2 regions of the Colwellia sp. RE-S-Sl-9 genome follow, and region 2 is predicted to be linked to the other one. Evidence: riboswitches for the same ligand, from Rfam matches in the RefSeq annotation. Region 2 holds a riboswitch; the other holds the start of a gene.
The links. Region 2 has a riboswitch for cobalamin ahead of ACM9HF_RS16575 (TonB-dependent receptor domain-containing protein). Riboswitches for the same ligand answer to the same signal wherever they lie in the genome.
Positions count from the first base shown of each region.

Region 1: it holds a riboswitch for cobalamin, as region 2 does, so the genes downstream of both, ACM9HF_RS09645 (ABC transporter ATP-binding protein) here and ACM9HF_RS16575 (TonB-dependent receptor domain-containing protein) in region 2, are expected to answer to the same signal.

Region 1 is NZ_CP182631.1:2,249,106-2,256,777, forward strand. It holds gene ACM9HF_RS09615 (ABC transporter permease) at 1-29, opposite strand, end outside; gene ACM9HF_RS09620 (ABC transporter ATP-binding protein) at 26-775, opposite strand; gene ACM9HF_RS09625 (alpha/beta fold hydrolase) at 786-2,234, opposite strand; gene ACM9HF_RS09630 (PhzF family phenazine biosynthesis protein) at 2,301-3,212, shown strand; gene ACM9HF_RS09635 (DUF1499 domain-containing protein) at 3,272-3,994, opposite strand; gene ACM9HF_RS09640 (nitrate- and nitrite sensing domain-containing protein) at 4,439-4,624, opposite strand; cobalamin riboswitch at 4,648-4,852, shown strand; gene ACM9HF_RS09645 (ABC transporter ATP-binding protein) at 4,980-5,792, shown strand; gene ACM9HF_RS09650 (FecCD family ABC transporter permease) at 5,789-6,793, shown strand; gene cobT (nicotinate-nucleotide--dimethylbenzimidazole phosphoribosyltransferase) at 6,806-7,672, shown strand, end outside.
Region 2 is NZ_CP182631.1:3,817,849-3,824,713, forward strand. It holds gene cobU (bifunctional adenosylcobinamide kinase/adenosylcobinamide-phosphate guanylyltransferase) at 1-536, shown strand, start outside; gene ACM9HF_RS16570 (cobyric acid synthase) at 536-2,029, shown strand; cobalamin riboswitch at 2,085-2,213, shown strand; gene ACM9HF_RS16575 (TonB-dependent receptor domain-containing protein) at 2,268-4,157, shown strand; gene cobD (threonine-phosphate decarboxylase CobD) at 4,464-5,486, opposite strand; gene ACM9HF_RS16585 (cobalamin biosynthesis protein CobD/CbiB) at 5,513-6,532, opposite strand; gene ACM9HF_RS16590 (histidine phosphatase family protein) at 6,562-6,865, opposite strand, start outside.

The DNA of each region.
Region 1 (7,672 bases), 1.6 Mb from region 2:
TTTATTAATAACGCTTTAAACTGAATCATGCGGCAACCCCTTCGTCAGATCCTATTAATTTAACAAAGGCATCTTCTAATAATGCTTCGCCCGCTAAGTCACATAGCTCAGTAGGTGTTCCTTGTGCGGCTAGTTTGCCGTTAGCTACAATAATGACGCGATCACATAAAGCAGCGACTTCTTGCATAACATGAGACGAAAATAATATGCAGTGACCTTTGTCTCTAAACTTAGCTAAGTGATTACGTAAAACACGAGTACTCATTACATCTAAACCACGAGTTGGCTCATCTAAAACAAAGTTTTGTGGTTGGTGAACTAAAGCTTGCGCTAGGGTAACTTTCATTCGCTGACCTTGAGAAAAACCCTGAGTTTTACGGTGTGCGAGTTCTTCCATTTCAAGATCTTTAATAATGTCTTCAATCGCTTGATGTTTAACTGCGCCTTGCAAACCATGAATACTTGCAAAATAATCTATTTGCTCGTAAGCGGTTAGTCGTTCATATAATCCAAATTTATCAGGAAAAATACCTAACTTAGCACGAGCTTCAATAGGTGACTTGGTAACCTGTATCCCATCAATAGTAGCGGAGCCAGAATCCGCTTTTAATAAACCATATAATGTACGTAAACAGGTGGTTTTTCCTGCTCCGTTAGGTCCTAAAATTCCAGTAATTTCGCCATCTTTTGCGGTAAAAGACAAACCGTTTAAGGCGATGACTTGTTTCTTTTTAGCGCCTAAAAAAGATTTATGTAAATCATTAACTTCAATCATAATTATTTCCTTATATGCTGCCGTTTAGGCTTGTCATAAATGACTCAGCAGGTATATCTAACAAACACGTTTGATCCACTTTTTTAGGATCTAAATGTTGTAAAAATTCATTAATCATTGCTACACCACAAGCGGAAGAAGCCACAATATGCGCACTGTTTTTTGAAATAATATGATGGCTATTAGGTAAAGTACTCGCTGACTTTTCGCCATTGCTTGGCGGTGTAACGGGATCTAAATCACCCGACAATATTAAGGTAGGAATATTAGCCACTACGGGCTTGTAAAAAGCTTCATCAACCTGATATTTTGGCCATACATCACAAGCTGTTTTAAAAATAGCGTGGCTACTACCACCATCAAAACTATTGTTGCTGTCTTTAACGCGCATATCATGGGTAATTCTTGGCATATCTTCATTACATACAATATTAAACGTTAGTCCCACGTACATGTTTATAGCACCTTCTCCTGCAGAAATAATTCCTACTAATGGCTGGTAGTTTTCCAGAAAGGCTTGATGAATAATTAAAGGCACTATAGTGCGAGTTTCTGTACTGTAAAGTTGCTTAAATAGCGTATTGATGAATTTTCCTTTACTTAATTTAAAAGGCGTTTTAGTGCCTAATCGAGGATGACTTATAGATAAAGCAACCACTTCGTTAGATAAACGCTTAATAACAGTTTCAAACTCTTCTTTTAAATTAGGGTAGGCTTTATTACAGGTTTCTTCATTAGCGCAATGTTCAAGCAATAAGTTAAATGATCGCTCTGAGCTCAAACCAAATAAACCGATAGGTACTTCAATCGGCCCTACGCTATCTAACACAACACTTTTAATATTTTCGGGAAATAAACGCATATAAGTAAGCGCCGCTCTTGTTCCATAAGAGCCACCATAAAGATTCATTTGCTTGTAACCTAATGCTTCTCTTACTGCATCAAAATCACGGATTGCATTTTCTGAGTTGTATTGGCTTAGCTCGTTAGTTTCTTTTAATTTTGTAATACAATCTAGCGTTTCTTGTTCAGAAAACTCTTCAGGAATCATGCTATATAAATTCCCTTTGGTAGCTTCATCACACAACATGGGTTGAGATAAACCAGTACCTCGTTGATCAATTAAAATAATGTCGCGTGTTTTTCTAATTTCTACAAAGCTTCGACGTATATGTGCTGCTAATTCAACAGCTGCTTGACCTGGCCCCCCGGCAAGAAACATAAGTGGCGCATTATTTTTTGAGCTATCAATCGCTGGTAACACAGCATAATTAATGGAAATATTTTTGCCTTCAGGCTTATTGTAGTTCTCGGGGACATTTAAAGTGCCACATTTTACTTGCGAGCGAATACCATCAATGTGGCAGTTTTCAACAGCAGAGTTTTCTTCATTCGCCAACGCAGCATTAGCTGTAATACTTAACAAAAATGAAAATAGAACGAATCTTGTTTTCTTCATTACTTTCCCTTGTAAAAATTTTAAATTTGGTGTCTATTAAAATAAATTATTTGACTAAAAAATCTCATGAATACTTATATGGATATAACAGTTTATTACCTTAATTCTTTTACTTACAATGGCTCAGGCGGTAACCCAGCAGGTGTTGTATTAAATGCAGATAATCTAACACCGCAGCAAATGCAGTATATTGCCACACAAGTGGGATACTCTGAAACCGCTTTTGTATCAGCGGATGTTGAATGCGACTTTAATGTTCGATTTTTTACTCCGAATCATGAAGTTGATTTTTGTGGACACGCGACTTTAGCAACATTTTCATTATTGTTCGAAAAACAGATCATTGAAGCGCAAGAGTATACTCAACAAACTAAAGCGGGAAAGTTAAAGGTAAAAGTGGCCACTGATACCTTAGTGAATATGGAACAAACACTCCCGCAATATTTAGGTGTAGTTGAAAGCAAAGAAGTAGCTGAGTTATTAAATATTTCTGAAACGTTATTTGCTACGACTAATCTACCTTGTGAAATTATTTCAACGGGCTTAGCTGATGTAATAATACCTGTACCCTTTGGAACTTTAGATTCAATAGTGCCTGATTTAGATAAAATATCGCGTTTTAGTGAAAAATATAATGCGATTGGCATTCACCTGTTTGAGTTATCTCCAGCCCAAAAAAATATCTCAGAAAGTAATTCAAATAGTTTAACAGCCAGCTGTCGAAACTTTGCACCTTTATTTGGTATTCCTGAAGAGTCTGCTACGGGTAGCGCTTGTGGTGCTCTCGCCTGTTATTTAGATAAGTATAAGGTTATAGATGGCCAACACTACACGTTTGAGCAAGGTAGAATAATGGAGTCGCCTTCTTTACTGAAAGCTTCAATCTTTAAACGTGATAGTATAATTACGAAAGTAGAAGTGAGTGGTTTTGCTTATTTATTTGATTGTAAAAAGATAAAATACCCTAGGATCTGTTGATCTATCAAGATTGTTTTTTCAGCCCCCTGAAAGATCAACAAACCTAGTTAAAAGCATAATTAAAATGATGATATAAAGCTTTTTATACGTTTGGCATTAGCTCCAAGATCTGTTCCACCAATACGAGAAATGGATCGTAGATCTATCTTACTTCCTGTATCCGTTGCTTGAATACGAATAGCTACATCGTCTTTAAAACCCCAGAGTAAACTGGTATCAACTGCTTCAATCATTCCTTGCTTAATATCTTTAGCAACAATTTCCCAGCCTAATTTTATCGCCGTATCAATAGCTTTATTAAACGCTTGCTCTGTGTTCAAGATGCTTACAATGGGTTGTAGTTCTGGATAAACTTTTTGTTGTAACGGAGCTAATTTTTCGCTGTCGTATTCTAGTGGATTAGTTCCTTCGCCACGCAAGGCTAAAATGGCTTTAAATTGAGGTAAATTAACCGTGTCAGTACTTACCTGATGTAAAAAAGGTAAAGACTTAGCTTTAGCCGCTTGCATTGATAAACCAACAGCCGGTATAGCTAATAAAATAGCGACTATAGCACTACTTTTAAGCACACGTTGTTGCTTTGTAAAAAACGCAAATAAACCAATTACTATCGCTATTACCAGCACAACAATACTAGCATACCCTGTAAATTGAATGATTTTAAAAGACGTTCCCATGCCCCATAATTGCAAACGATAAGCAATAACGGCAAGAGGAAAACCCAGTAACAAAGGAATAGTTAAAAACTTACAAATAGTTATAATTTTTTTAATGAACATCATGTTGCCTTAAGATCGGTATTAATAGAAGCCCATATATTTAGCAGGCATGTGGATAATTGTACTACGAAGTATATCTAGACCTTAGAATGGCTTACATTATTTCATTGCTCAACTTCGGTTTCAAAAGTGAAAAAATAATATCCACTTAATATTCAAAGCTGTGTTCAAGTACGCTGTAGCGTTGATCATTTATTGATTTTAGGTATGAAATTTTAGCTTAGCTCACTTTTATCAATGTATTTAGTTCTAACGGTTAAATCGTTTTCTTTTCTAACTTGACTAAAGACGGCCATTAAATCTTTTATGCGATTATCTAAATCTTTAATCACGACGTAGCTTATAACTATAACTAAAAAACTTATAATAAAAATAACATCAGCGCTTAACATTAACGAGCTATTCGCTGAATTTTTAATATATCAGTTAGTTTCATTACTGATATATTTAGTTTGTTTTCAACTTGTTTAACTGCTTTATTCTATCTGTTGCTTGTTCGAACCAGTAGCTTGCATCAATACCAAATTTCCCCGTTGCTGACTTTTCCATTGCAACTTTTCGTAGTTTTTCAACTTCAAGTACAGCAGGTTGTTGCATAGCATTGGTAAATATTGATAAAACAAATACTGTTATTTAATTAAAAAATAACTGTGGTAAGATGTCGGCGCTTTTAAGGTGTTTTTTACTCTTATTTATTAGAGGAAAAACTTAAAGGGGAATATGGTGCAAGACATGGTTAGTTTTATTAACAACCACTTAATTCCATAACTGTTCCCGCAACTGTAAAGAGAGTTTAGTGACGGTTAAAATAACATCACTAAACACTTAAGTCAGAACACCTGCCTTAATCGCCTTTAGTGAACGTGCGGGTAACGCGAAAAACTAAGAATATCTCTCATATAATTATGAGTGACTTCTTATGATGTGTCCTTGTATTTCCTAAAATTGTATTCGCTATGTTTTATTCGCTATTATGGTTAAGGCACATATGTCACCCTTTGTTCTACAAGCAAATAATGTTACTTGGTCTGCAAACCCAAAAAAGGTTATTCAAGGTATTCACCTACAAATAAAAGCAAGTGAAACCGTTGCTATCGTTGGCCCCAATGGCGCAGGAAAAACCTCTCTTCTTAAATGTTTATACGGCGAATATTCAGATTATTCTGGTAATATTTATTTGCATGGCAAGCCCCTTAAAAACCTTAATAATAAAGATATAGCCAAAAAAGTCGCTGTGGTTAGCCAACATTCAGAGTCTGCATTCAACTTAACTGTTTTAGATATTGTAGGTATGGGGCTTATCCCTCATAAAGGATTGTTTGACATAAATACAGATGCCGACAAACACAATATTGAACAAGCGTTAATCAAGGTTGATCTGATAAAAAAACAGCATCAATTATTTAGTACTTTATCAGGCGGTGAGCAGCAGCGAGTATTAATTGCTAGAGCTATTGTACAAGCGCCTGATATTTTGATTATGGATGAACCTACGAATCATCTTGATATGTACTATCAGCATCAAATATTAATGTTAGCCAAGTCCCTCAACATAACCTTATTGATCACTATTCATGATCTTAATTTAGCCGCCCAATATTGCGATAGAGTGCTCATGTTAAACAACGGTCAACTTGTAGCAGATGACACACCTGAAAGTGTATTTACCGCCGAAAACTTAACTGATGTATTTAAACTAGAATGCGCTATTGATAAAAACCCTTTCACTCAAAAAACAAGAATTACCTTTGCTGGTATAAACAACCAAGTAAATGACGAATCAAAGTGGCTACAATCATGAAAAATCACTTATTAACAAAAAAGCTACCGTACAAATATTCGCTCTTGTTAATTGTTAGCCTCGTTGTTATCACGTTATTGTCTTCTATTGGGTTTGGTGTTGTTGAATTAAACCATAAAGCAGTATGGCAATGTGTAACTCAAGGGTGTGAAAAAGGTATTTACGATACCATTTTATGGGAAATACGCTTTCCGAGGGTATTGCTTGGTTTTATCGCGGGCTTTGGTTTAGCTTTAGCAGGCGCTTTAATGCAAAACGTGACACGTAACCCACTTGCCGACCCGTATTTATTTGGTATTGTTTCTGGAGCAGGCTTAGGGGCAACTTTAACTCAGTTTTTACCGGTATCAATGCAGCTTGTTTCGTTACCTTTTGCCTCTTTTTTAGGGTCTTTATTAGCGGTTGGACTTATTTTAATTGTGATATATCAAAATAATTGGCGTCGCATTGAGCACTTACTGTTAGCAGGCGTAGCGGTTTCCTTCTTATTAAGTTCTTTAACCACCTTTATTCTTTACAGCGGTGATGCTTTTTCAAGTAACCGCGTTATTTTTTGGCTCATGGGCAGTTTAGCCAGAGCAGACACCAACGCTCTACTGTTGATATCCCCCGTAATTATTATTGCTACGCTTATTGCACTTTTATTAGGACGCCAGCTTGATGCGCTATTACTCAGTGACGACAGCGCTCGCACCTTAGGAGTAAAAGTTGAACGCTTGCGTGTTATTACCCTTATTTTATGTGCTGCAATAACAGCCGTTATTGTGTCTTATTGTGGCGGCATTAGCTTTATTGGTTTGATGATCCCACATATTGTTAGGCCTTTTGTGGGCATTACCAGCGCTAAATTATTTATAGCCGTAGGCTTAGTTGGTGGCTGTTTTTTAGTGTGGGTAGATGTTGTTGCGCGTACGGCATTAGGCGGACAAGAAATACCAATAGGTGTTATTACTTCAGCGATGGGCAGTTTGTTTTTCTTAGCCCTATTACGAAAAATGTAAGCGAGATTTTTTATGGAAATAAAAGCGTTAAATCTTGAATTTGAAAGTAAAATTCAAGATAAAATCAATCAAAAAACCAAACCTGTTGGCTCTTTAGGCTTATTAGAAAGCACGGCTTTACAGCTTGCGCTTATTCAAAGTAATAAAAGCAATAAGCTTATTTCACATATTTCAATTAACAAACCTACTGCCTTAGTTTTTGCTGGAGATCACGGTATTAGTGAAGAAAGTGTTTCAATTGCACCAAGTTGTGTAACTCGCCAAATGGTACAAAATTTTATCGCTGGCGGCGCCGCAATTAACTGTTTTTGTAAGGTAAACAATATTGATTTTAAAGTCGTTGATGCTGGCATTATAGACCCCATTACCGATAGTTCATCTCGATTAATTAACATGAGATTAGGGGCTGGTACAAAGAACTTTGTACATGAATCAGCAATGACGATGGAACAAGTTGAACTTGGTCTTAGCTATGGTGAACAAGTGGTAGCGCCCATCATTAAAAATGGCTCTAACCTACTTATATTAGGCGAAATGGGAATTGGCAATACCAGTTCAGCTACGGCAATTACAGCTCGTTTAACCCATTCAGATGTTGATCTTTGCGTAGGTGTAGGCACAGGCATAACCGCAGAGCAACTTTTTAAAAAGAAAACGCTTATTGAAAAAGCCCTCGCACGTTTTGATTCAGACGAACCTTTAACGGTTCTAAAAGAAGTGGGTGGATTTGAAATAGTTGAAATAACAGGCGCAATTTTAGCGGCAGCACAAGCCGGAATTTGTATACTAATTGACGGTTTTATCCTAAGTACAGCAGCACTAGTTGCCTGTAAAATAAATTCTAATGTAAGAGATTATTTAATTTTCGCTCATGAATCT
Region 2 (6,865 bases):
GCGGTGCGCGATCGGGCAAAAGCTCGCTTGCAGAGCAGTGCGCCAAAAAAATAAACCTACCTGTTACCTATATAGCTACTGCTCAAGCACTTGATAAAGAGATGGAAAACCGTATTGTACTTCATCAGAAGGACAGACCCACACAATGGAAAACGGTAGAATCACCTCTCTTATTAGCTGCTACGATTGACTCTCTTATTGAACTTATAACAAGTAATACTTCAAATAAGGGCCAATGTATTCTAATTGATTGCCTTACCTTGTGGGTTACTAATTGTTTATGTAATCACGATTTAGCGTATTTCCAACACGAAAAACAGCAATTATTAGCCAGCTTAATTAACAGTCAAAAATATAAAAATCTGCATATTATTTTAGTCAGTAACGAAGTAGGACACGGTATCGTTCCTATGGGCGATTTATCACGTGAATTTGTAGATCAATCAGGCTGGCTACATCAAGCTATTGCTGAAATAGCCAATAAAGTCGACTTTGTTATGGCGGGCCTTCCTTTAACCTTAAAGGGAGATAAGTAATGAAAACCATCATGATACAAGGCACAACGTCTGACGCAGGTAAAAGTACGTTAGTGGCGGGTTTGTGTAGAGCTTTAGTAAATCAAGGAATTAAAGTTGCACCATTTAAGCCACAAAATATGGCGTTAAATAGTGCGGTAACTAAAGACGGTGGCGAAATTGGTCGTGCCCAAGCATTACAAGCAATAGCAGCCAAAGTAGAAGCGCGTATAGATTTTAACCCTATTTTATTAAAGCCCAATAGCGATACTGGCGCCCAAGTTATTGTTCACGGCAAAGCTATTTCTAATATGGAAGCGGGTAAGTACCACGACTATAAAAAAGTAGCCATGCAAGCTGTGCTTAAATCGCACCAACGCCTTGCTAACGAGTACGATGTATTAGTGGTAGAAGGCGCAGGCAGCCCCGCAGAAATTAATTTACGCGCTCATGATTTAGCCAATATGGGATACGCTGAAGCGGTAGACTGTCCCGTAATTATTGTGGCAGATATTGATAAAGGCGGTGTTTTTGCACATCTTGTAGGAACGCTTGAATTATTGTCTGAATCGGAACAAAACAGAGTTAAAGGTTTTATTATCAACCGTTTTAGAGGTGATATTAAACTGCTTGAGTCAGGCTTAACCTGGTTAGAAGAACGCACAGGTAAACCTGTTTTAGGTGTTATGCCTTACTTACATGATTTAGCGTTAGACGCTGAAGATGCCGTTGCATTAAACAATAAAGTTAGCCAAGCCAAAGTTAAGATATTTGTTCCGCTACTACCTCATATGAGTAATCATACCGACTTTGATCCGTTACGCTTACAGCCTAATATTGATCTGCAATACATAAAAATAGGGCAGTCGTTACAAGGTGCTGACTTGATCATTATTCCGGGCAGCAAAAACGTGACTTCAGATCTTCAATTTTTAAAAGAACAAGGTTGGCAGCAAGAAATTAATCAACATTTGCGTTACGGCGGTAAAGTGATGGGGATTTGTGGCGGCTTTCAAATGCTAGGGAAAACGATATTTGATCCCCTACATATAGAATCTCATGTTGAAGAAATAACAGGACTGGGCTTACTTGATTTTACGACCACACTGACTCAAGAAAAAACCTTAACGCAAGTATCTGCTGTGATGAAATTAAATGATGAATCTTGCACATTGCAAGGCTACGAGATCCATTGTGGTGTTTCGACTGGCGAAGCATTAAGTCATCCTCTTTTGCATATTATGCATAACGATAACGCTATCGCAGATGGCTGTATTTCTGAAGACAATCAGATTATAGCCACTTACCTACATGGATTTTTTGATTGCCCAGAACCTACCCAGAAAGTTTTAGACTGGTTAGGGATCACAACTTTAGATCAACCTGTTATTGATATTAACCAACACAGAGAAGTGCAATTAGAGCGCTTAGCCGATGTTTGTGTGGATCACTTAGCACTAGAAAAAATTCAAAAAATTATCGAAGAAGGTGTTAATACTCCAGCTATTTTATAGTTTTTACGTATAAATAAAACTTAACTCTTTACTCATAACACGACAGTACTTACTGCTTATTTAAGTAGTAAGTACTGTTTACCATAATAAATTTAAGGAAAGAGGATGAAAATTCCTCGCTGCCCCCGCAACGGTAAATACATAAAAAATGTATGAGCCCGACCGCTTAAATTTATTTAATAAAGTCGTGAAACACGGCTGCCAAATGATGCGGAGGGCATCATTAACGAGGTAAAACATGAAAGCACTACAAACACATAAAGTTAAACAAACAAACACATTTAAAAAATCAGTTCTTTTACTAGCAATTACAACGGCTATTTCTATGCCTGCTATGGCGGTAGATAAAACCGTAGCTGAAAAAGATTTAGATATTATTACGGTAACGGCATCGCGTACAGCGATGAATATTGATGACTCATTGGCATCTCAAATTGTAATTAATCGTGCTGATATTGATGAAGTTCAACCAAAATCTGTTTTAGACCTTTTATCTACGGTTGCTGGTATTGATTTTTCAACTTCGGGTGGTAGAGGTCAGGCTTCATCTGTGTATATGCGAGGTGCTAATTCTAGTCACACATTAATTCTACTAAACGGTGTTCGTATTAGTTCTGCAACCTTAGGGTCAACTAATATCAATGATCTAGCTCCTGAATTAATTGAACGTATTGAAATCGTTAAAGGTCCTCGTGCTGCTTTATGGGGGTCTGATGCTATTGGTGGTGTTATTCAAATATTCACTCGTAAACTTAATGATGGAGAGCACTTTGTTCGTGCAAGTTTAGGGAGCGAAGGTTACAAAATGTTGAATGCTGGCGTTGGCATCGAACATGGTGATGGCCATACAAGTATCAATATTGATCATGAAGAAAGTAATGGCTTTGATGCTAAAGATGATGCTGAAACGGATGATGATGGTTATAGTTTTGATTCTATCTCTATAAATGGTCAACAAAAGATTACTGACACATTGAGTGTTGATTGGTTGACACAAGTGGATCAAGGCGATACTGAATATGATAGTTCATTTGGTGGCAATGAAAGTGCAATAAGTAATTACGTTTGGAAAATTGGTGCGAATTATCAATGGGACCTTGGTGATATAAAAAATGATACTCAATTTAACATTGGTCAAAATAGAGTGTCAGATATAAGACATGGAAATGGTACAAGTAAAGATGACGGTTCGTCATTTGATTCTAGAAGGAAGCAATATTCAGTAATTAATAGCAGTTTACTTTCTGAAGAATGGCTATTGAATTTAGGCGCTGACTTTTATAGCGAAACATTGAAAGGTGATGCTGAGTTTCCTGTAGACGAACGAGATACAACGGGCGTTTTTGCACATGTAATGTATAGCAAAGACAAATTATCTTATGAATTAGCAACACGTTATGATGATGTAGAAGGGGTTAAATCAGAGGTAACTTATAACTCAAGTATTGGTTATCAAGTGCTAGATAATACTCAAGTGAGTTTATCTGTAGGTACAGGATTTAAAGCACCAACCTTTAATGATTTATATTATCCTCTTCAATTTGGTTTTGTAGGTAATACGGATCTGGTTTCTGAATCATCAAAGAGTTATGAATTAAGTATAAAAAGTTCATTTGATAATTTATCAACTACATTTAATCTCTATAAAACAGATATCGATAATTTAATCGAGTGGACAGGTAAAGATGCAGACAATAACACTACCCCTGTAAATATTAGTGCTGCTGAAATAAAAGGTGCAGAGCTTGGCGTTATTTATAAAGGTTTGGGTGGTCAACATCAGTTTAATGTAAGTTACATTAAGGCCGAAGATGCTTCTACAGGTGAACAATTGGGCCGTAGAGCAAAACAGCAAGCAAATTATAAGTTTAGTAAACAAATGGAAAATACGAACATTTATGCAGATGTTCAATACAAAGGTAAACGCTATGATTACCCTTTTTCTGGTGACGCTGTAGTATTAGATAGCTATTCTTTAGTTAATTTAGGTATTAAATACGCCATATCGGAAAGTGTAAAAGTTACAGCAAAAATTAATAATGCTTTTAATGTGCAATATCAAAACTCTATGACTTATTTTACTCAAGATCGCGTTGTATATTTTGGTGTTACTTATCAAAACTTTTAAGCTGTGAATAAACGGTAGCGTTAAATTAATATAAACAGCGCTCTAAAAACACAACCCCAAAAATATTCTTTTGGGGTTTTTCTTAGTTTATTTCAAATAAACGCTTTACAATCTAAATAAGAATGATTATCATTAAGTTGTTGGTTAGGGATGAGTCCACTACTACTTACTCTAACCGATATTGATAAGCCTGAGTTTATGTTACAGGACGCGTAAACTCAGGCTCTCCCTCTATTATGATGTAGAACTTTTATCTCCGGTTATTAGCTATTCCCCAATAGTTAATAACCTTTTTTTTATTCTTTTTTACTTTATTGAATGACACACATTAAAAAGTTTATCTAATTTATCTTCTGTTGTGATACCAAATCTTAATTTATCTTTTTCGTCGGTTAGGCGAACGTAAACAGCTTGTTGGCATAATAATTCATATATTTTTTCAGCGCTTTTAGTGTTATTAAAGGTTAGGGTCAAAAATAAATCGCTTCCTTTAATTTCGGCTATCACTTCGCTACCAAAGGCTTGCCATAATAGGGCTTCTTGCTTTTTTCGCAATATATGTAGCTGTTGTTTTTGCTGTTGATGCCAATCGGTATCTTTTAGTGCGTGTTGGGCTACAACCTGCGCTGGGCCATTCACTTGCCAAGGCCCTAAATGCTCGTTAAATATATCGCACCAATTTTTATTCGCCACTAAAAAGCCAATACGGATACCCGCTAAACCAAAAAATTTCCCAAAAGAGCGAAATACTAATGTATTGCTGTTTTCAACCTGCGAGCAAATAGAATGATCATCTGTTATTACATCCATAAAAGCTTCATCAACCACTAACAAACCATTAAGCTCTTGCATTAATGTTTGATATTGCATGATTATTTTACGTGTAAATAACTTACCTGTGGGATTATTTGGGTTAATAATAACCAGCACGCTGTTCAGGTAAATAGTATCTATTGGTGGTAACTCATCTAAATAAAAATGTAACTCGTAGCCAGATTTTCTCCATGCTTGAGCATGTTCTTTGTAGCCATATTTGGGTAGGTAAACATGTTGAGAAGTGCTATTTTTTAGCTGCCACAATTCAGGCAGTGCTTTTATTATGGCTTGGCTACCGTTGGTTACGGTTACGTGTTTGCATTGGTAATAATGTTTAGCCGCAGCTAATAACTCGTTATTACTTTGGGGTAAATTTTGCCATATGCTTAATGGAATATTTGGAATAGGGTAGCTGGTTGGTGCAATGCCAGTGGATAGATCAAGCCATTGTTCTGCAGGTATTTTATATTGGTTAGCTATTTGCTGAAGCTGTCCGCCGTGGATAAGCGCCATGAAAAGTTCTCACTCATATTTGAATATTATATGATGTTTAAAAGTAGGTTAACTGTTTGCCATAACAATACGATTAACGTGAGTATTATAGCGGCTCGCTTCACAATTAAGATACTTTTAGGAATATCTTCAACTGTTATATTTTCACCACAACCTAAAGTAACCGATTCAACTATTTTACCATTATATTGCGCTGTGCCACCTAGCTTTTTATTCATCACGGTTGCACCGGCTGCCATAACCCAGCCGCCATTATGGCTTTTGTATGTATTACCTTGTTTATAGGCGTTTGCTAATGCTGTAAGGAATGTATCTTGAATGGCATATAACAAGGTGCATATTTTTGCACTAATAAATCCTAATGCATCATCAAGCCGAGCACTGGCGAAACCAAAAGAGTTAAATTGTAATGTACGATAGCCCCACATTGCATCTAACGTATTGGCAAAACGATGAAAAATAACTAGCGGTGCACCGCCAATAATAAAATAAACTATCGATGCGATAACCGAGTCGTGGCCATTTTCTAACATAGACTCAACCGTTGCTCGCGACATTTCAGTAGGCGTTAGTTCAGCCGTTTCTCTACTAACGAGGTAACCAGTAAAGTACCTTGCTTGTACTAAATTATTTTCTTTTAGCGGTTGGTAAACCTGCATAGCATGTTGATACAAACTGTTTAGGCCAATGGCTAAATAAAGCACGATAGCGTCTAATAATATTTGCCAGTACCAAGTTAAATGATTGAGATATAAACAATAAAGTAACGGAATAGGTAGCACTAAAATAGCCCATGCGAGTGAGCCTAATAATGCCTTTTTTATATTGAAGCGTAATGGCTGTGTTTCGTCTGATTTTTTATCGGTTTGAAAGGTGTTTAAACGTTTTTCGATTTGTTGAGCAAGCCAACCAAAGCCCACTAAGTAATGATACTGACGAGCTTCGCCTAAGTACTTATCAAGTAATAAAGCTAAAATAATTGTTAATGTTAGCGTATAAAAAGGCAGTGTAGAAAACAACCATAAAGTAAGTTCGTTAAATGTCACTTTCTTTCCTTTTTATAGAGCAATTTAGCTTAGGTCGATGGCGTTAAATGAAAACTTGAGGTGTTATGCTCATAAGTTAGTTTGTTAATAGAACCATTTTTAAATAAGTCGTAGGCATTCATATTCGAATTATTACCAATATAACCATAAAAACAACGCAGAGCCTCACCATGAAAAATCACTAAAATATGAGCTGTTTTATATTCTATCGCTATTTTTTCAAGTGCTTTGTAAATACGTTCGCCACAAGTTACAGCGCTTTCTCCACCTTGAGGTGTTAGCTCAGTAAATTTCTGCAATAGCTCAACATAATTAGGATCTTTCGATAAGGTT